DNA from 3 places in the Streptomyces sp. NPDC015661 genome. Region 2 is predicted to be linked to each of the others. Evidence: riboswitches for the same ligand, from Rfam matches in the RefSeq annotation. Region 2 holds a riboswitch; each other region holds the start of a gene.
What was found. A riboswitch is a leader RNA that binds a small molecule or an ion and turns the genes downstream of it on or off. The one in region 2 is predicted to bind cyclic di-AMP.
Positions count from the first base shown of each region.

Region 1: linked by a shared signal. The riboswitch ahead of ACF07V_RS27515 (transglycosylase family protein) and the one ahead of ACF07V_RS33595 (M23 family metallopeptidase) in region 2 are both predicted to bind cyclic di-AMP.
Region 3: linked by a shared signal. The riboswitch ahead of ACF07V_RS05035 (transglycosylase SLT domain-containing protein) and the one ahead of ACF07V_RS33595 (M23 family metallopeptidase) in region 2 are both predicted to bind cyclic di-AMP.

Region 1 is NZ_JBIBST010000010.1:302,660-309,742, reverse strand. Features, by position in the region: gene eno (phosphopyruvate hydratase) at 1-1,182, opposite strand, end outside; gene ACF07V_RS27515 (transglycosylase family protein) at 1,543-2,250, opposite strand; cyclic di-AMP (ydaO/yuaA leader) riboswitch at 2,254-2,427, opposite strand; gene ACF07V_RS27510 (transglycosylase family protein) at 2,686-3,705, opposite strand; gene ACF07V_RS27505 (cytochrome P450) at 3,800-5,095, opposite strand; gene ACF07V_RS27500 (globin domain-containing protein) at 5,320-6,531, shown strand; gene ACF07V_RS27495 (hypothetical protein) at 6,604-7,083, shown strand, end outside.
Region 2 is NZ_JBIBST010000016.1:19,179-26,261, reverse strand. Features, by position in the region: gene ACF07V_RS33610 (PLP-dependent cysteine synthase family protein) at 1-615, shown strand, start outside; gene ACF07V_RS33605 (MFS transporter) at 612-1,814, shown strand; gene ACF07V_RS33600 (PP2C family protein-serine/threonine phosphatase) at 1,951-3,165, shown strand; cyclic di-AMP (ydaO/yuaA leader) riboswitch at 3,367-3,514, shown strand; gene ACF07V_RS33595 (M23 family metallopeptidase) at 3,526-4,623, shown strand; gene ACF07V_RS33590 (aldo/keto reductase) at 4,671-5,618, shown strand; gene ACF07V_RS33585 (PrsW family intramembrane metalloprotease) at 5,651-7,009, opposite strand; gene trmB (tRNA (guanosine(46)-N7)-methyltransferase TrmB) at 7,034-7,083, opposite strand, start outside.
Region 3 is NZ_JBIBST010000002.1:117,181-124,263, reverse strand. Features, by position in the region: gene ACF07V_RS05050 (alpha/beta fold hydrolase) at 177-941, shown strand; gene ACF07V_RS05045 (hypothetical protein) at 1,122-1,718, shown strand; gene ACF07V_RS05040 (phosphoribosyltransferase family protein) at 1,854-3,158, shown strand; gene ACF07V_RS05035 (transglycosylase SLT domain-containing protein) at 3,142-4,008, opposite strand; cyclic di-AMP (ydaO/yuaA leader) riboswitch at 4,013-4,177, opposite strand; gene ACF07V_RS05030 (hypothetical protein) at 4,554-5,156, shown strand; gene ACF07V_RS05025 (phosphocholine-specific phospholipase C) at 5,216-7,083, opposite strand, start outside.

The sequences.
Region 1 (7,083 bases), on a different contig from region 2:
GCGGGCCGGGGCGCCGGTCTTGATCTGGCCGCAGTTGGTGGCGACGGCGAGGTCGGCGATGGTGACGTCCTCGGTCTCGCCGGAGCGGTGCGACATCATGCACTTGAAGCCGTTGCGCTGGGCGAGCTCGACGGCGTCCAGGGTCTCGGTCAGCGAACCGATCTGGTTGACCTTGACCAGGAGGGCGTTGGCGGTGCCCTCCTCAATGCCGCGGGCGAGGCGCTCCGGGTTGGTGACGAACAGGTCGTCGCCGACGAGCTGGACCTTGGCGCCGAGCTTGTCGGTGATGACCTTCCAGCCGGCCCAGTCGTCCTCGAACAGCGGGTCCTCGATGGAGACCAGCGGGTACGCGGAGACGAGCTCCTCGTAGTACTCGGTCATCTCGGCGGCCGAGCGGGACTTGCCCTCGAACTCGTACTTGCCGTCCTTGTAGAACTCGGACGCGGCGACGTCGAGCGCCAGCGCGATGTCCTTGCCCGGGACGTAGCCGGCCTGCTTGATGGCCTCCAGGATGAGGTCGAGCGCCTCGCGGTTGGAGTCCAGGTTCGGGGCGAAGCCGCCCTCGTCGCCGAGGCCGGTGGAGAGGCCCTTGGTCTTCAGGACGGACTTGAGGGTGTGGTAGACCTCGGTGCCCCAGCGGAGGGCCTCGGAGAAGGACTCCGCGCCGATCGGGGCGATCATGAACTCCTGGATGTCGACGTTGGAGTCGGCGTGCGACCCACCGTTGAGGATGTTCATCATCGGAACGGGCAGCAGGTGCGCGTTCGGGCCGCCCAGGTAGCGGAAGAGGGGCAGGTCGCTGGCCTCGGAGGCGGCGTGCGCGACGGCGAGGGAGACGCCGAGGATGGCGTTGGCGCCGAGCGAGCCCTTGTTCTCCGTGGCGTCCAGGTCGAACATGGCCTGGTCGATGAGGCGCTGCTCGGTGGCGTCGTAGCCGACGAGCTCCGGGCCGATCTGCTCGATGACGGCGAGGACGGCCTTCTCGACACCCTTGCCCTGGTAGCGGTTCGGGTCACCGTCGCGAAGCTCGATGGCCTCGAACGCACCGGTGGAGGCGCCGGACGGAACAGCAGCACGACCGGTGCTGCCGTCGTCGAGGCCGACCTCGACCTCGACCGTGGGGTTGCCTCGGGAGTCCAGGATTTCCCGGGCTACGACGACGTCGATGGACGGCACGAGCATCTCCTTCTGGGATGTGACGCTGGATGTGACGCAAGGTCGTGCAGGGTCGCGTGGCCTTGCGACAAGAGCCTAACCGGCTCGGGGGCTCCGGCCCGCCGTGCGCCCGCCCCCTGGGACGAAAAAGGACCCAAGGGCACGCATCACGGGACGAAGGACCCCAGATCTACTGGACGGTAACCCTCGGGGCGGTCGGTTTCTCCGTGGAAGCGGTCGGGTTCGCCGTAAAGCGGTCGGCTTCGCCGTAGAAAGGGGAAACCCCGGTCCGGCGCGCACGGGGGAAGGGCACGCCGGACCGGGGTGGTCACCGCGGGAGGGTCGTCGGGGCCGCGTGAGCCGCCGGACTCACGCGAGCCGCCGGGCTCACTTCAGGTGGAGCTGCTGGCCCGGGTAGATCAGGTCGGCGTTCTCGACGACGTCCTTGTTCAGCTCGAAGAGCTTGGCCCAGCCGCCCTTGACGCCGTGCGCCTGGGCGATCTTGCTGAGGGTGTCGCCGGCGACGACCTTGTACTCGCCGTCACCCTTCTTGACCTTCTTGCCGGTCGGGGTGGTGACGGTCTTCTTAGCGGCGGCCTTCGGGGCCTGGCGCTGCTCGCTGCGGGTGGTCGGCTCCTCGGCGCGACGCTCCTGCTGCTTCGGGGCGGCCGGCTGGGGCGCGCTCTGCTGCGGGGCGGTCTCGGCGGCGCCGCCGTCATAGGAGGCGCTGGAGAGGCCGACGCCGCAGCTCGGCCAGGCACCCTTGCCCTGGCCCGCGAGGACCTTCTCGGCGATGGTGATCTGCTGGGCCTTCGAGGCCAGGTCGGCGCGCGGGGCGTAGGCGGTGCCACCGAAGGCGGCCCAGGTGGAGTTGGTGAACTGCAGGCCGCCGTAGAAGCCGTTGCCGGTGTTGATGGACCAGTTGCCGCCGGACTCGCACTGGGCGACGGTGTCCCACTCGGCGGTGGTGGCGGCCGAGGCGGTGCCCGCGGTCAGCAGCGGGGCGGCGACGGCGACACCGGTGACGCCGACGAGCGCGGCGACCTGGGTGGCCTTGGAGGGACGGCGGTGTTTGCCCTTGGCGGAAAACAGCATGGGAATTCTCCTCACCGACGCCTGTGAGGTGAGCTGTCGGGTTCGGGCCGGAAAGTTGCCCGGCCGCGTGTCCTTGCACGCGGCTTCACCCCAAGCCGATCGTCGGCCGTCTGTCTCAACGGCCGGGACCGGCACTTACCTTGGGTCCCCCACTCCTGCCTTCGGCGCTTGCGCGACGACTGTTCCCATCGGCCGACGGCAGGATTCGGCGTTTCGGTCGACGGGGCCCGCGGTGGCGAGCGGTCACGACCGTAGACACAGACCCACCGGAAGTTCAAAGAGGCTCATTGCGGAAAAATCGCCCCTACTTGCCCTCCGGTGGGCGGTGTTTGCGCAGGTGAGAGGTGACGGAAGCAAAGTTTGCGGACGTGACACGCCAGTTGGGACGAAGAGACCCATGTCTCACTTGCCCAGAACCGGACATAAGCCCGCGAACTAGCCTGCCGTCGCCGTCGAACCGGCCGTCAGGTCAAGGCTCTGACCAGGCAGGATGAGGTCCGGATCGACGCCCACCGTCCCCTTGTTGGCGTCATAGAGGGCGGTCCAGCCTCCGGGGAGTTCGTTCTCCTCCGCAATGCCGGACAGGCTGTCACCCGGCTGGACGGTGTACTCGCCCGAAGTGCCCTGACTGTCCGTTGCGCCCGAATTCTTCGCTTCGTCAGTCACCGGCGTGGCGTCGACCTTTTCCGTGGACTTGCCCGCACCCGAGGCGTGCCGACCGGTTTCGACCGAGTCGTCCGTTGTGCCGGATTCCTCCGGGGCCGCCTCGCCCCGGTGCTTGCCGGTGCCGGGTGTGGCCGACGGCGTGTCACCCTTCGGCGTCTCGGGCGAATCCGGCGTACCGGGCGTAACGGACGCGTCGGGCGTGACCGGGGTCGCGGGAGTGGCGGGCGCGGCCGGAGTGGCGGAGCTCGCCGGAGCGCTCGGCGTGGCGGGCGTCGCGGGAGTGGCGGGGGTCGCGGACGCGGCGGACCGCCCCGCCGCGGACCCTTCGTTCCCCGTGGTGCGGTTGGACTCGGGGAGCGGGCCCGCGGGGGTGGTCGGGACGGCGGCCGGGCCGGGGTTCACACCAGTGGCCTTGCCGTCGTTCTTCAGGCCGGCGATCGGAGCGCAGGTGGCCCACTCGTCGCTGCCCTTGGCGAGCGCCTTCTCGGCCACCGCGATCTGCTGGGCACGGCTGGCCAGGTCGGGGCTGGGCGCGTACGTCAGGCCGCCGTTCCGCTCCCAGCTGTCCTGGGTGAACTGGAGGCCGCCGTACATGCCGTTGCCGAAGTTGGCGCTCCACTGGCCACCGGACTCGCACTCGGCGACCCGGTCCCAGGTGGCGGCGTCGGCGGCGGACGCGGATCCGGTGGCGAGCAGCGGCAGCGCCATGGCGGATCCGGTCACGCCCGCGGCGACGACGATGGCGGGGGCCTGACGGGGGCGACGGTGTCGTCCGTTCCCGGAACGCATAGGAACGCCTTTCGCGTGACGGCTGAGACTGCCGGGAAACGTAGCGGCATTCGAACGCCCGTCACAAGTCGATCGCCCCCCGATCACGTAAAGATCACATTCCTGATGGTCCGTCAGTAGCCAAGAGTGGTACGGAAGGGGAGAACTGCACCGGAAGCGTGCGCAATCCACGCATGATGAGCCCACCCCGCCACCGGAGTTCGGACGGATCCGCGGCAAGTCGCAGATCCGGCAGCCGAGTCAGCAGGGTCGCGAGCGCGGTCTGCCCTTCGAGGCGGGCGAGCGGGGCGCCGAGGCAGTAGTGGATGCCGTGCCCGTATCCGAGGTGCTGGTTGTCGCGGCGGGCGAGGTCGAGCGTGTCCGGCCCGTCGAACCGCTCCGGGTCCCGGTCCGCCGCGGCGAGCACCACGAGCACCGGGTCGCCCGCCGGGATCGCCTGCCCACCGATGGTCAGCTCCCGCGTCGCGTACCGCCAGGTCGCCATCTCCACGGGCCCGTCGTACCGCAGCAGCTCCTCGACGCCGGTCTCCAGGAGCCCGGTCTCCCCGGCGGCGAGCGAGTCCTGGAGCCGCGCGCGCTGCTCGGGGTGCCGGAGAAGCGCGTAAAGTCCGTTTCCGACCAGATTGACGGTCGTCTCGAAGCCGGCGAAGAGAAGGATGAACGCCATCGCGGCGGCCTCGTTCTCGGTGAGGTGCTCGCCGTGGTCGGAGGCCTTGATGAGCCCCGAGATCAGGTCGTCCGCCCCTTCTTGCCGCAGGCCTTCGCGCTTGCGGTGGATCAGCTCGGCGAGATAGCCGCGCATCTTCTTCACCGACCGGGCGACCCCGCCGCGCGGCCCTCCACCGTGCCGGATCATCATCCCGGCCCAGTCCCGGAAGTCGTCCTGGTCCTCCTGCGGCACCCCGAGGAGATCGCAGATCGCGTAGATGGGGAGCGGGAAGGCGAACTCGTGGATGAGGTCGGCGCTCCCCCGCTCCACGAAGGAGTCGATGAGCCGGTCCGTCAGCTCCTGCACGCGCGGCGCGAACTCGGCGACCCGGCGCGGGGTGAAGGCCTTCGAGACGAGCCGACGAAGCCGGGTGTGGTCCGGCGGGTCGATGTTGAGCAGATGCGTCATCAGCTCGGCCTTGCGCTCGCCCGGGATGCCCGTCTTCCCCTTCGCGTGCGGCGACTCGTCGTGGTGCGCGGGGTTCTTGGAGAGCCGCTGGTCGGCGAGGGCCTGCCGGGCGTCCGCGTACCGGGTCACGAGCCAGGCCTCGACCCCGCTGGGCAGCGTCGTCCGGTGCACGGGCGCGTGCTCCCGCAGCCAGGCGTAGGCGGGATACGGATCGCTCGCGAACTCCCAGGTGAAGAGCGTGGGGGCGGGGGCGGGGCCGGGGGTCGTACTCACGGCACGACCGTACAGGGCGGGCCCGGGAGCCACGTCCGGGCGGAACGGGAGTCACGTACGGGCGGCGCCATGAAGCCACGTCCGGGCGGAACGGGAGTCACGTACGAGCGGCGCCATGAAGCCACGTCGGGGCGGAACGGGAGTCACGTACGAGCGGCGCCACGAGGCACGTTCGTGGAGAACCTGTGATCAAGCGGTACAGGCTGTGCCTTAGATTCTTGTCAGTGGATCCTCAACTGCTCAGAAGTACGTTCGCGATCGTCGAGAGACGGGCCGACCAGGCCGTCACCTTCTTCTACTCGCACCTCTTCTGGCACAACCCCGGCGTGCGCGAGCTCTTCCCCGAGGACATGGTCCCCCAGCGGGACCGGCTCTTCGCCGCGCTCACCCATGTGGTGACCCACCTGGAGGACCCCGGCCTCGCGACGTACCTGGGGCAGCTGGGCCGCGACCACCGCAAGTTCCTCGCCTCCCCCGCGCTGTACGCCGCCGTCGGGCAGAGCCTGCTCGCCGCGTTCGCGCACGCCGCCGGCGCCGCCTGGACCATCGAGGCGGAGAAGGCGTGGACCGAGGCGTACGGCCTCGTCGCCGACCTGATGCTCGCGGGCGCCGACACCGCGGCCGGGGCCGGGGAGCCCGCCTGGTGGGACGCGGACGTCGTCCGGCACGAGCGGTACGGCGACGACCTGGCCGTCCTCACCCTCCGCCCCCGGCAGCCGCTGCCGTTCCGCCCCGGCCAGTACGTCAGCGTCAGCACGCTGCGGGTCCCGCGCGTCTGGCGCACCTACTCCCTCGCCGACGCGCCCCGCCCCGACGGCACCGTGGAGCTGCACGTCAGCCGGGTCGCGGGGGGCGCCATGAGCACGGCGCTCGTCGAGGAGACGGGCCCGGGCGAGGTGCTGCGGCTCAGCGCCCCCGGCGGCGCGCTGACCGCGCGGACGCCGCCGGGCGGACTCCGCACCTATATATGCGGCGGTACGGGCTGGGCCCCGGTGCGGGCGCTGCTCGCGGAGGCCGCCGGGACCGAGCCGGAGCTCGAAGGCCGGCTGTTCGTGGTGGCCCGCGCCAAGGAGTACCTGTACGGGCGCGAGGACGCCGAGCTCCTGAGGGCGCGCCTCCCCCGGCTCAGCGTCACCTACATCACGGCCGCGCCCCGGCAGCGCAGGGACCAGGCGACCGAGCGGCTGCTCCAGGCCCTGCGGGCCTGCGTCCACTGGTCGGCGCACGACGTCTACCTCGCCGGGCCGCCGGCCTTCGTCACGGAGGTCCGCGAGGTCCTGGAGGAGCTGGGCACCGACCCGGCGCGGATCCACCACGACACGCTGCCGTCCGTGGGCCGCTTCGCCACCCGCCCGAGCTCCGCCGCCGAACGCCTCCTGGGCCCGCCGGCCCCGCTCTGGCACAACCCGGAGGCCCGGGCGCCGCGGGAGGGGTAAGTCGTAGGCCATGCGGCACAGCACACGCGTGTCCGGTCCGGTCGGGCCGTCGGCACGGGCCACGCTCGGGCCATGACACCCACTCGGATGCGCGCGGCCGTGCTCCCCGCGCTCGCGGCCGCGGTCCTCGCGGTCTCCGGCGCCGGCCAGGCCCAGGCCCAGGCCGATCCCCGGACGCAGACCCGGCCCGTCACGGCGGCCGCCGTCCCGCCCGCGGACCACAACTGCATCAGTCCCGACGGGACCAACCTCAACACCTTCCTCGGCATCAGCGAGCGGATCATCGGCCCGCCGGCCTGCCGAGAGGCGTTCGTCGGCGAACGCTGGGTCCGGAGCATGCCGTCCTGGGGGACGGCACCCGACGGCGACCGCGCCCACTACCCGCGGGGCTACACGCCGACGCTCTTCGACCCGATGGACGACTTCGTCTCGAAGTTCCAGGGGATCCGGGTCGTCAGCGACCTCGGCACGGCCCGCGAGCAGAGCCGGACCTTCGGCCCCGAGGCCCTCCGCCGGATCGCCCCCTTCGACGGGAACCCGTTCGCCTTCCTC
Region 2 (7,083 bases):
GGGGCCTGGTGGCCGAACCAGTACGGGAACCCCGACAACTGCGACGCGTACGCCGGGCTGGCCGCCGAACTGTCCGCGCAGCTCGACCGGATCGACGTCCTCGTCTGCGCGGTCGGCACCGGCGGCCACTCCGCCGGGATCTCCCGGGCGCTGCGCGCCACCAGCAGCCCGGCCCTGGAGCTGGTCGGCGTGGACTCCGTGAACTCCACCGTCTTCGGCCTGCCCGCCGGCGAACGGCTGATGCGCGGCCTCGGCTCCTCCATCCACCCGGGGAACGTGGACCACGGGGCCTTCGACGAGGTCCACTGGGTGGGCCCCGCGGAGGCGGTCCGGACGGCCCGCCGACTGGCCTCGCGGCACTTCGCGACCGGCGGCTGGAGCGTCGGCGCGGTCGCGCTCGTCGCCGGCTGGCTGGCCCGCACCCGGCCGCGCGGGACCCGCATCGCGGCCGTCTTCCCCGACGGGCCGCAGCGGTACTTCGACACCGTCTTCAACGACGAGTTCTGCGCGGCGCACGGGCTGCTCGACGGGCCCGTACCGGAGGAGCCCGCCGCGTACGTCTCCGACACGTCCGTCAGCGGCTGGACCCGGCGGGTCCTGGAGCGCGCCAAGTGACCCTCGCGACCGCGCCCTCCAAGGGGGGCATCTGGAAGCAGAGCCGCACCTTCGATCCGGCCGTCCGGCTGCTCTTCCTCAACCAGCTCACCATCAACCTCGGCTTCTACATGCTCATGCCGTACCTGGCCGCGCACCTGGCGGACGGGCTCGGCATGGCCGCCTGGGCCGTCGGGCTCGTCCTCGGCGCCCGGAACCTCTCCCAGCAGGGCATGTTCCTGGTCGGCGGGGCGCTCGCCGACCGGCTCGGCTTCAAGCCGCTCATCGTGGCCGGCTGCGCGCTGCGGACGGTCGGCTTCGGGGCGCTCGCCTTCGCGCAATCGCTGCCGATGCTGATCGCCGCCTCGCTCGCGACGGGCCTCGCGGGGGCGCTCTTCAACCCCGCCGTGCGGGCCTGTCTCGCGGCGGAGGCGGGGGAGGAGCGCCGGGTGGAGGCCTTCGCCCTGTTCAACACCTACTACCAGGCGGGCATCCTGCTCGGGCCGCTCGTCGGGGTGGCCCTGACGGGGGTGTCGTTCCGGCTGACGTGCGTGGTCGCGGCCGTGCTGTTCGCCGGCCTGACCCTCGTACAGCTCCGGCATCTGCCCGTACGGATCTCCGAAGCGCCGCGGGAGCAGCGGGGGCAGTTCCGTACGGTTCTCGCCCACCGGACCTTCTGGCTGTTCTCGCTCGCCATGACCGGCTCGTACGTGCTGTCCTTCCAGGTCTATCTGGCGCTGCCCCTCGCGGCGGGCGGCACGGGCGCGACGACCGCGCTGTTCGCCGTCTCGGCGCTCGTCGCGCTCGCCGGGCAGCTGCGGATCACGGCCTGGTGCCGGCGCCGCCTCAGCCGGGAGCGGTGTCTCGTCCTCGGGCTCGCCCTGATGGGCGGGGCGTTCCTGGTCCCGGCCGTCCTGGGGCGCGGCCTGGTGGGGCTGCTGCTGTGCGCGGCGGTCCTGGCCGTCGCGAACGCGGTGCTCTACCCGTACGAGATGGACACCGTGGTCGCGCTGTCCCGGGGCCGCTGGGTGGCCACCCATTACGGGCTCTACAACACCGTGTGCGGGGTCGGGATCACCCTCGGGAACCTGGGGACGGGCGCACTCCTCGACGTCACCGGCTGGTCGGCGCTGCCGTGGCTGGTGCTGTGCGCGGTGGGCCTGGTGTGCGCGGCGGCGATGGCGCTGCTCGGCCGGAGTGGGCGGCTGGACGCCGACTGAGGCCGTCGGGGGTGGGGCGGCCGGCCGCCCCCGTACGCCACTCGGCCCCGTGGGAGTCGCCGCCCCGTCCGGCGGCGGCCACCCTGGGAGGGCGCGGTGCGGACCGCGGCCGGTCGGACCGGGCAGGAGAGCACAGGTGGGGCACCCCCTAGGAGCGGCGGGCGGAGGGCGGCGGGGCGGTGAGAGCGGCCGCCCCGCGTACGGCGGCGCCCGGCGGTTCATCCGCGCGCTGCCCCCGCTGGTCATCCTGGGCGGTGTCGTCTTCGACCTGGCGACACCGCCCGAGTACACGGCGGCGCCGCTCTTCTCCGCCGCCCCGCTGATCGCCGCACCCTTCTTCTCCCTGCTGACCACCCTGCTCACCGGGATCGCCGCCGTCCTCGCCTCGATCGGGCTGCACGTCTACAACGGCACCGTCGACGAGATCCCCGCCCTCACCGAGACCCTGACCGTCGTCACCGTCTCCGCGCTCGCGCTCCTCATCAACCGGGTCGTGCGCCGCAGCGGCGAGCGGCTCGCCTCGGCGCGGGTCATCGCGGAGACCGCGCAGAAGGCGGTGCTGCCGATGCCCGCCGAGCGGATCGGCGGGCTGCAGTGCGCGGCGCGGTACGAGGCGGCGCAGGCCGACGCGTTCATCGGCGGGGACCTCTTCGCCGTCCAGGACACCCCGCACGGGGTGCGGCTCGTGGTCGGGGACGTCCGGGGCAAGGGGATGGACGCCGTGGAGGCCGTCGCCGTCGTCATCGGGGCCTTCCGGGAGGCGGCGGAGCAGGAGCGGACCCTGGAGGGCGTGGCGCAGCGGCTCGAACGGGCGCTGGCCCGGGAGGGCACCCGCCGGGACGGGCTCGACGCCTTCGAGGGGTTCACCACGGCGGTGCTCGCCGAGATCCCGCGCTCCGACGGAGCCGGGACCTTCGACGGCTTCGTCCGGGTCGTCAACCGCGGGCACCCGCCTCCGCTGATGCTGCACGCGGACGGGCGGCTGGAGTCCCTGGAGCCGGGCGAGGCGGCGCTGCCGCTCGGGATGGGCGACCTGGCGCCGTGGCCGGACCGGGCCGAGGGACGGCCGTTCCCGCCGGGCGCGACGCTGCTCTTCTACACGGACGGCCTCTCGGAGGCGCGGAACGCGCAGGGCGTCTTCTACGATCCGGCCGCGCGGCTGGCCGGGCGGATCTTCCCGGGGCCCGAGGAGCTGCTCGACGCGCTCGTGGACGACGTACGGCTGCACACGGGCGGCGGGGCGACCGACGACATGGCGCTGCTCGCGGTGAGCCGCCCGGCGACGGGGCAGCCCGAGCGGCGCCGGACGATGCCGGTGGTGCCGCCGGACGGGTCCGGTCACCAGGCGTAGTCGAAGGGTGTCACTGCGATAACAATTGACATAACGTCAGATCGCGAGTGTTTGACGGGCTCGCTCTGAAGGGGGGTCAAGTCGGGCCATTACCTCTCAATTCAACGAATGATCAAGGGCAACGGCTTGGAATCGGGACCCCCTGTCTATTAACGTTCGATAACGCAGCGCGGTCGTCCCAGCCGTCGCAAGAGGCGGCACCGTGCGCACGCGCCGAATCCTGAAAAGGAACCGGGGAACCACCACTTGGGGTGAATCGGGCCCCTTCGCACTCGTGCGAGCGTGCCCGTAGGAGACCTTCCCGCTCCGAACCCGTCAGCTAACCCGGTAGGCGAGACGGAAGGAAAGGAGCGCGCCCCCGTGGCGTCCAACACCCCCGCACCCGAAGCCCCCTTCGATGCCTTCGGTGGTGGTGCGGGTCCCGCCGCCCCGGGCACCGAGTGGAACCCCACCGAGGGCTCCCTGCGCGCCGAGAGCCGCTCCGGCGGCCGGCACCGGGTCGTCAAGCAGCGCTCCAACTTCGCCCGCTCCTCCACCGTCCTCGGCGTCGGCGTGATCGCCGCCGTCGGCGCGGGCGGCCTCGCCACCGCGCAGGAGAAGCCCCCGGTGGCGATATCGCTGCCGGACCTCCCCGACCTTGACCTGCCGGACGCCCACGACCTCCCCGGCGTCGGCGACCTCCTCCCCGAGGAGAGCGCGCCCGTCAGCGCGGACCGCGCCAACCCGAACCCGCTCACCTCCGCCACGTACACCACCGCGGCCGACGAGGGCACCGAGCAGGCCGCCGCCCCCGCCGCGGGCGAGGCCCTGCGGGCCCGCATCCTCCAGCAGGCCGAGCAGCAGCAGGCCTCCGCCGACGCCGCCGAGCTCGCCGCCGCGGAGAAGGCGGCCGCCGAGAAGGCCGCCGCGGAGGCCGCGGCCAAGGAAGCGGCCGCGGAGAAGGCGGCCGCCGACGCGAAGGCGAAGGCCGAGGCGGAAGCCAAGGCGAAGGCCGAGGCGGAGGCCAGGGCGAAGGCGGAAGCGGCGGCCGAGGCCGAGCGCCTCGCCCAGCTCGCCGCCAGCTACTCGCTGCCCGTCTCCTCGTACACCCTCACCGCCACCTACATGCAGGCCGGCTCGATGTGGTCCTCCGGCTACCACACCGGCCTCGACTTCGCCGCCCCCACGGGCACCCCGCTCAAGGCGGTCCACGGCGCCACCGTCAAGTCGGCCGGCTGGTCCGGCTCCTACGGCTACCGGATCGTCCTGGAGCTGGAGGACGGCACCGAGGTCTGGTACTGCCACCTCTCGTCCATGCTGGTCAGCGCCGGCCAGACCGTGAGCACCGGCGAGACCATCGGCCGCGTCGGCGCCACCGGCAACGTCACCGGCGCCCACCTCCACATGGAGGTCCACACCGCCGGCGGCGACGGCATCGACCCGGCGGCCTGGCTCCGCTCCAAGGGCCTCAGCCTCTGAGGCACCCGCACGGAATAGGCCCAGCGGCGGGCGTGGTTGATCCACGCATGACTTCTCTCCGCACGCTGGGCGACTCCGACCTGCACGTCTTCCCCGTGGCCCTGGGCGGCAACGTCTTCGGCTGGACCGCCGACGAGGCCGAGTCCTTCGCCGTCCTCGACGCCTACGCCGCCGCGGGCGGCAACTTCGTCGACTCCGCCGACGTCTACTCCGCGTGGGCCGAGGGCAACGAGGGCGGCGAGTCCGAGACCGTCATCGGCCGCTGGCTCGCCTCCCGGGGCAACCGCTCCGACATCGTCGTCGCCACCAAGGTCGGCGCCCACCCCCGCTTCAAGGGCCTCTCCGCCCCCACCATCAAGGCGGGCGCGGAGGAGTCCCTGCGCCGCCTCGGCACCGACCACATCGACATGTACTACACGCACTTCGACGACGAGTCCGTCCCGGTCGAGGAGATCGTCACCGCCCTCGACCAGCTGGTGAAGGACGGCAAGGTGCGGGCCGTCGCCGCCTCCAACATCTCCCCGGAGCGGCTGCGCGCCTCCCTCGACTTCGCCGAGGCCGAGGGCCTCACCCGCTACGTCGCCCTCCAGCCGCACTACAACCTGGTCTCCCGCGACACCTACGAGGGCCCGCTCCTGGAGACCGTCGAGCAGGCCGGGCTCGCGGCCGTCCCGTACTACGGGCTCGCGGCCGGCTTCCTCACCGGCAAGTACCGCCCCGGTGCCGACATCGACAGCGTCCGTGCCGCGGGCGCCGCCAAGCACCTGGACACCGAGCGCGGCCGGGCCGTCCTCTCCGCCCTCGACACCGTCGCCGAGGCGCACGAGGCGGAGCTCGCCACCGTCGCCCTCGCCTGGCTCGCCGCCCGGCCGACCGTCGCCGCGCCGATCGCCTCGGCCCGCACGGTCGAACAGCTCCCGGCCCTCGTCGCGGCGGCCGACCTGAAGCTGACGGAGGCCGAGCTGAAGCTGCTGACCGAGGCCTCGGAGGCCTAGAACCCATCCGGCCCTGACCCGCCGGACAGCCCCTAACTCCGGTACGGGTTGTAGCCGTCGTAGTCCAGGTACTGCGGCGGCGCCCAGGCCCGGCCCGTCGCCCGCGCCGCGTACGTGAGGGCCGGGGAGGCGACCGCGCGGCGCTGCCAGAGGTGGTGCAGCAGCTCCTGCTCCCGGGCCGGGAAGTCGGGTCCCGCCGTGCCGCGCCGGGCCCGGTCCCGCAGGAACGCCAGGGTCGTCGCGAAGGACTCGTACTCGCCGACCGTCCGCGCGGCCGGCCCGCCGTACGTGCGGGCGGCGAACGAGCGGGCCATCTGCCGGGCGCGCATCGAGGACAGCGCGAGCGGCTCGGTGGGGGCGAGCCAGCCGGCCGCGGCGTACGCCGGGAGCTCCCCGGATATCGTGCGCAGCTCGCGCTGCCGGCTCCACACCGCCAGCCAGGTCAGCAGGCCGAAGGCCGGGACCATGAGCGCCCCGTACACCGCGTAGAAGGCCAGCGGGCCGCCGAAGGTGGCCGAGCCGTTCCAGGCGGCGTGCAGGCTCATGGCGAGCAGGAGCCCGGCGAGCGGCAGCAGCACCCGGCGCAGCCGCTTGCCGCGCGGCGCGAGGGCGGCGAAGCCGAAGCCTATGCCGGTGAGCACGGTGAAGAGGGGGTGCGCGAACGGCGACATCACCACCCGTACGAAGAAGGTCGCTGCGGTCACCGAACCGAGACCGGAGGAGCCGAACTCCTGGTCCTCGCCGAAGGCGTTGCCGAGATAGAGGATGTTCTCGGTGAAGGCGAAGCCGGTCGCGGTGAAACCGGCGACCACGACGCCGTCGACGAGACCGCCGAAGTCCTTCCTGCGGAAGAGGAACAGCAGCAGGATCGCGGCGGCCTTCGCGCTCTCCTCCACCACCGGAGCGATGACGGTGGCCCCGAGCGTGTCGGCGGAGTCCGGATCGGCCGTGGCGGTGGCGATCCAGCGGACCGCGAAGGAGTTCGCCAGGATCGCGACGAGGGCGGCGGCGAAGGCGCCCCAGGCGAACGCGAACAGCATGTTCTTCCAGGGGCTCGGCTCGACCCGGTCGAGCCAGCGGAACGCCGACATGAGCAGCGGTACGGGAAGCACGGCGAGGCCCAGGCCGACGAGGAAGCCCTGCGTGCCGGTCTGCTCGCGGACCAGCGCCAGGATGACGAGGGCGCAGAGCGCGAGCAGCGTCACGAGGGCGATCGCGCGGACCAGCCGGCTGCGCCAGAAGGACCGGCGCGGCCGGTAGCGCCACTGGGTTCGGTCGGCGGCGGCGGGGAAGGACGGCTCCTCGGTGTCCCGGTGCGGGACGGGAGCGGCCTCGGTTCCGGCGGGGGCGGGGTTCGACACGTGAGCGACCCTAACGACCCCCACCGACATGGGGCGAAGGAGTTACCTTCTCTGTCACTTCCTCCGGAAGAGCAGATCGTGGACGACGTGGCCCTTGTCGAGTC
Region 3 (7,083 bases), on a different contig from region 2:
CGAAAGCACCCGCATCCCGGACCCGGCGCCGCGTGCGGTACGGGGGTGCCGAGGGCCCGACACGCTCCCGCGCGCCCCGGCCGACGAGGTTGACCCCACGCGCCCGCACCGTCACACTCGGTCGTCGACCGCCGCCGTCCGTGCGCGGCGGCACGACCTCGCGAGCAGGGGGCACGATGACGGGCCAGGTTCTTCCGTACGACGTACACGGCGAAGGCCCGGGGAGGGCCCTCGTGCTGCACAACTGGTTCGGCGACCGCACCAGCTTCGCGCCCCTGCGCGCCCACCTCGACGACACCCTCGGCACGTACGCCTTCGTGGACTGCCGGGGCTACGGCGAGGCCCTCGACCACGAGGGCGCCTACACGATGGAGGAGGTCGCGGCCGACGCCCTGGCGGTCGCCGACGACCTCGGCTGGGACTCCTTCTCCGTCATCGGCCACTCGATGGGCGGCAAGGCGGCCCAGCTGATGCTCCTCGACGCCCCCGACCGGATCCGCTCGATCATCGGCGTGTCACCGGTCTCCGCCGCAGGCTTCCCGCTCGACGGCGAGACCTGGGAGCTCTTCGCCGGAGCCGCCGACGAACCGGCCAACCGCCGCGCGATCATCGACAACACCACCGGCGGCCGCTACGGCGACGCCTGGCTGAGCGCACTCGTCGACCGCTCCGTCACCCGCTCCTCCGCGACGGCCTTCCGCGCCTATCTGGACTCCTGGTCCCGCACCGACTTCCACGAGCGCGTCCGGGACAACCCCGTCCCCGTCCTGCTCGTCGTCGGCGCCCACGACCCCGCGCTCGGCTCCGAGGCGATGGAGGCCACCTGGCTGCGCTGGTACCCGAACGCGCGTCTCGAAGTGCTCAAGGACGCCGGGCACTACGCCCCGGAGGAGACCCCGCAGGCCCTCGCCGAGGCGATCGAGGCCTTCCTGGGGGCCTGAGACCGCGGGGCCGGCTTCGGCCGGCCCTCTCCCGGCCTGACGTCGATTCTCATCCGAAGGTCTACGGAACCGACGACTTTCGAGGACAGCGGCGGGGCCCCTCGGCAGAGGAACATCGTGCTCACGACCTCAGGGGGGTGGTCCTCCACGGACCGTCCACGACCGCCAGGAGCACGACCGATGGGCCTCGCACAGTCACAGCAGCGTTTCCTCGTACGGCAGAAGGTGACGCCGATGGCCAACCGCTACATGGTGCACACCGTGGGCCCGGACGGCGGGGAGGCCGAACTCGTCGCCTTCGCCCACCAGAAGAGGATGGCGCTCAAGGAGCACGTCACCTTCTACACGGACGAGTCCCAGCGCCAGATCCTCTTCACCTTCAAGGCGCGTCAGGTCATCGACCTGGGCGCGACGTACGACGTGTTCGCGGCGTCCGGCACCCGACTGGGCGGCTTCCGGAAGGACTTCGGGGCGTCCCTGCTGCGCAGTACGTGGCACCTGAGCCGGGAGGGCGAGGGGCGGGAGGCCACGGGACAGGAGCGGAACGAGACGGTGGCGCTGCTGCGGCGGGCCTGGGAGTTCCTGCCGTTCACGGACCTCGTGCCGTTCGTCGTGCCGTACCACTTCGACTTCGCCGACGGCGGTCGCTCCGTCATGTCGGTCGACAAGCTGTTCGGGATCCGGGACCGGTACGTGCTCGACATAGCCGACCCGGAGCTCGACCGGCGCCTCGCGATAGCCCAGGCCGTGGCCCTCGACGCCCTGCAGTCCCGCTGACCGGTCCGGCGCCGGCCCGCCGATCGGGCGGCGCCGCCGACCGGGGCGGCCCGACTACTCTGGAGGGACGGGCAGGGGACGGGGCACACCGTTCCGCCCCGGGCCCGAGCCGCGCAGGCGGAAGGGCGGCGGACCATGTTCTTCAGCGATCGTACGGACGCGGGGCGGCAGCTGGCCGCTCTCCTCGATCACCTCAAGGGCCATGACGTCGTGGTCCTCGGGCTTCCACGGGGTGGCGTCCCGGTGGCGGCGGAGGTCGCCGACGCCCTCGACGCGCCGCTCGACATCTGTCTCGTCCGGAAGCTCGGGGTGCCGCACCAGCCGGAGCTCGCGATGGGGGCGCTGGGGGAGGGCGGTGTGCGGGTGCTCAACGAGCGGGTGCTCCTGGAGACCCGGGTGGGAGAGCGCGATCTCGCCGCCGTGGAGGAGCGGGAGCACGCCGAGCTGGAGCAGCGCTCCCTGCGTTACCGGGGGAGCCGGCCGTCGGTGCCCCTCGAAGGGCGGACGGTCGTCGTGGTCGACGACGGGCTGGCCACCGGGGCCACGGCGCTGGCGGCCTGCCGGGTGGTACGGGCCCGGGGCGCGGCCCGGATCGTCCTCGCGGTCCCGGTGGCGCCGCGTGGCTGGACGGCCCGCCTCGGTGGCGAGGCCGACGAGACCGTCAGCGTGCACGCGCCGGAGCTGTTCTTCGCGATCGGGCAGTTCTACCGGGACTTCTCGCAGACCCCGGACGCCGAGGTGATCGCCTGCCTGGAGCGGAACAGGGCCACGCGGGCCCCCGTCGTGCGGGACACGGACGTGAGGATCCCGGTCGGCGGGGTCACCCTGAGTGGGCGCCTGGCGGTGCCCGAGGACGCGGGCGGCATCGTCCTGTTCGCCCACGGCAGCGGCAGCAGCCGCCACAGCCCGCGGAACCGGGCCGTCGCCGCGGCGCTCAACCGGGCGGGCCTGGGGACGCTGCTCTTCGACCTGCTGACCGAGTCGGAGGCGACCGACCGGGCGCATGTCTTCGACACCCCGCTCCTGGCCGGAAGGCTCGCCGGGGCCACGGAGTGGCTGGCCGCGAGGCCCGAGAGCACGGGACTCCCGTTCGGGTACTTCGGCGCCAGCACGGGCGCGGCCGCGGCGCTGTGGGCGGCGGGCGATCCCGCGTCCCCGGTGAGCGCCGTCGTGTCACGCGGCGGCCGGCCGGACCTCGCCGCCGAGCACCTGGCCCGGGTGCGTGCCCCGACGCTGCTGGTGGTGGGCGGCGCGGACGCGCTGGTCCTGGACCTCAACCGGCGGGCCCTGGCCCTGCTGCGCTGTGAGAACCGGCTCTCCGTCGTGGGCGGCGCCGGTCACCTCTTCGAGGAGCCGGGTGCCCTGGAGGAGGTGGCGGACCTCGCCACCTCCTGGTTCCAGGAGCACTTCCGGCGGCAGGCGGTCAGTACGCCGAGTTGACGTTGTCGATGGAGCCGTAGCGGTCGGCCGCGTAGTTGCAGGCGGCGGTGATGTTGGCGACCGGGTCGAACAGGTCCATGGACGTGCCGGGCACGTGGTAGGCGAGGAAGGTCGGCTCGATGACCTGGAGCAGGCCCTTCGACGGGGTGCCGGCGACGGCGTTGGAGTCCCAGAGGTTGATGGCCTGGGGGTTGCCGGAGGACTCGCGCATGACGTTGCGGAGGATCCCGTCGTAGGAGCCGGGGATGCCGTGCTGGCCCATGATGGCCAGCGACTCCCGGATCCAGCCGTCGAGGTTGTCGGCGTAGTTGGTGGCGGCGACCGGGGCCGCCTTGACGGCGGCCGGGGCGGCCGCGGCGGCCGAGGCGCCCGCACCGGTGGCGACGGCGGGGGTGGCCGACCGGTGCGCGGAGCGGCTCGCGCGCTCCGTCGTGGCGGACTTCTTCGCCTTCGCGGGGGCTGCCTTCGCGGAATCCCGACGAATCGTCAGTTCGAGACCGGGGCGAATGAGTGACGGATTGTCACCCACGACGCTCTTGTTGACACGGTAAAGGCTCTTCCAGCCGCCCTGAATTCCCTTCTTGTGGGCGATCAGGGAAAGCGAGTCGCCGCTCACGACGGTGTACGTGTGCGCGGCGGCCGGGGCGGCGGGCGCCTTGGCCGCGACCGGCGCGGCGGGGGCGGCGAAAGACTGGGCGGCGATCTGCGGGGCGCCGGAGACGGGCGCCGCGCCGGCGACGGCCGGGGCGATGAGCGGCAGGGTCAGGGCGGCGCCACCGGTGCCGACCAGGGCGAGGCCGCGCGAGACGCGGACGCGGCGGGGGCGGCGGTGCTTACCGTGAGCAGGCATGACGGTTTCCTCTCCGGCGCCTGCGGGGTGAGCTGTCGGGTTCGGACGGGAGCTGTCCGGCCGCGCGCACGCGGCTTCACCCCGAGCCGTTCCGGAATCCGGACCGGCGTATTCGTGGGTCCCCCGCTCCTGCCGTCGGGTGAAAAGGGAGGTTTAGCGAGCGGCGGCAGGATTGGGCGTTCCGCTCGAATGGAGGTGACCGTAGGCCAGTAATGCGACGGATAACAAGGGGAGTGGTTGCCGTGTGCCGTTAAATGGATCAATGAATTCGGTGAATTCAAGATCGATGCCGTCCCCGGGGTGCCGAACTTCCTTGTCCGGTACGGGGTGGGGGAAGGAGTCGCCGGGCGACCGGGTTGCCCGAGTGAGTCGCATCACCCGGAGTGCAATGTCCGAATTTGGGGTGTAATTCCGGGGTGGGTAATTAGGGGGGGAATCCCCGCGATGGGGCGTGTTCCTCCCGGCGACTCTCCGAGTGGGAGCAAAAGTCGCAAAACCGACATTCGTCTTGAAAGATGGAGGGAGTCGACCCAGGAGCCACCCCCATGCCGCCTTCCACCTCCCAGCTCAGCCCCGACGCCCTCGACCGCGAGGCGGCCGCCCTCTTCGAGAGCGCCACCTGGCAGCGGATCGTCACGGACTGGAACGCCCCGGAGCCCTCGCCACCCGCGGAGGAGGGCTGGCGGGAGCTGCTCAGTGTGCCCGTGGACCGGCTCGTCGCCGACGCGCTCGCCGCCCTGCCGCCGGCGCTGCCCGTCGAGCGCCGGCTCCCGGGGCGCCTCGGAGCCGTACTGCCGGACCGGCTGCACGCCTGGCGCCGCATCGGACAGCCCGAGCTGCGCCCCTCGGTCCACCTCGGCTACGCGCGCCTGGTGCTGACGGAGTGGGGCTGGCAGAACGCCCCGTACAAGCTGCGGGACGTGCGCGGCGCACGGTGCGTCTGTGGGGCCCTGCTCGCAGCCCACCGGCTCGGCTACGGCGGCGCGGACACCATGAACGAGGCGGCCGCCTGGATCATGACCGAGTTGCGCTCGCGGGGATGGCAGGAGCTGATCGGGCCGTGGAACCGGGCCCCCGGCCGTACGGCCGCCGACGCGGTCGCCCTCCTCGACGCCACGGTCCGCCGCGCCGCGCTCGCCGGCCGCTGACGGCACGCCCGGGATCCGGACGGCGACCGCACGGCCGCCGCCCGGATCCCGGGGCGGGATCAGCCGCTGACGCTCGCGGCGCCGGTCTCGATGTGCCCGGTGTACCGGCGCGACCAGGTTCCGTCGATGTCGGCGGAGATCGTGAAGTCGTACCAGCCGCCGTTGTACGCCACCGCGTTGAAGAAGTCCTCGCGGCTGGAGTTCGCCGGCACCGTGTACGTCCACGGGCCGTCGGAGCGGTAGGCGTTCGAACGGATCGTGAAGGTGACGGGACCGGCCGAGGTGTTCGTCATCCTGAACCACAGGGCCGTCTTGCCCGTCCCCGCCTCGGGCGCGAAGCGGGCGGCCACCTCGACGGCCTTGCCCGCCTTGGACGCGTCCCCGATGAACCGGCGCAGGAAGCGGTTGGGGCCCATCATCGAGATGTCGTACTTCCCCGAGCCCGAGCCGAGTCCGATGTTGAAGTAGTCGGTGGCCGTGCCGCCCGGGTCGACGGTGTACTGCCAGGCGGCCGTGTCCCGGTACTGGTGCGGGTGGATCGAGAAGTGCGCGGAGCGCTTGGCCTCCGTGCCCTGGTTGGTCATCGAGAACCAGGCCAGGATCTTGCCCGCGGCGCCGAACTCGAAGCGATCGAGGTTGCCGTTCACCTGGTACGGCAGCGCGCGCGCCGGACGGGTGCCGGACTCCTGGGCGGGCAGCGCGTTGTTCTGGGGCGCCGGATTCGGCAGCGGGCCGCAGGTGGCCTGCCCGATGACCTTCGCCGTCGAGGGGAGGCCGGCGGGCACTCCGTACACCGGGTGGGCGAAGTCGAAGACGCCGGTCAGATCGCCCGTCACCTTCCGCCGCCAGTCGCTGATGTTGGGGCAGGTGGCCGGGGTGCCGAGCGCCGTCGTCCAGGTCTCCATGAAGCGCAGCACCGAGGTGTGGTCGAAGACCTCGGAGCTCACCCAGCCGCCCCGGGTCCACGGGGACATGACAATCATCGGGACGCGGAAGCCCAGACCGATCGGCACGCCGTCGAGGTACTCGCCCGGGGTGCCCGGAGGGGCGACCGGCGGCGGCACGTGGTCGAAGAAGCCGTCGTTCTCGTCGTAGTTGAGGAACAGCACCGTGGAGTCGAACACCTCGGCGTTCGCCGCCAGCGCGCGGTAGACGAGGTCGACGAAGTGGGCGCCGTCCCCCGGAGGGGCGTACGGGTGCTCGGAGAAGGCCTCGCTCGCGACCACCCAGGACACCTGCGGGAGGGTGCCCGCGACGACGTCGGCGCGGATCGCCGCGGCGATGTCGTCCGGGGTCGAGCCGGTCACCTTCGGGACCGAGCCCATGCCCCGGTCGTACAGCGGGTCCCCGGGCCGTGCGTCGGTGAACTTCTTGAAGTACGCGAGACCGTTGTCGCCGTAGTTGTCCTGGGCGTTCTGGTAGACCTTCCAGCTCACCCCGGCGCGCTGGAGCGCCTCGGCGTACGACTCCCAGGTGAGGCCCGACTCGTCGCCCCCGTCCTTGCTGGAGCCGTCGATCTTCCCGCTCCACAGGAACGTGCGGTTGGGGCCCGTGGCGCTCAGCGTCGAGCAGAAGTACGCGTCGCAGATCGTGTAGTTGTCGGCGAGCGCGTAGTGGAAGGGGATGTCCCCGCGGTCGAGGTGGCCGAGCGTCCGGGTGTTGCCCACGCCCGTGACCCAGTTGTCGAGGCGTCCCTTGTTCCACGCGGCGTGCTGGGAGGTCCAGCTGTGCGGCAGGTCGCCGTTGCACTGTGCGAGGGTCTCGCCGTCGACGCCGCCGGCGGGCGGCGTGTCGCTGAGCTTCCAGGGGTACTGGCGGCCGCCCCAGTTGGGCTGGTTGAACATGCCCCAGCCGCCGGGCAGGTTGCCCGCGGCGCGGTCGCCGAAGCCCCGCACGCCCTTCAGGGTGCCGAAGTAGTGATCGAAGC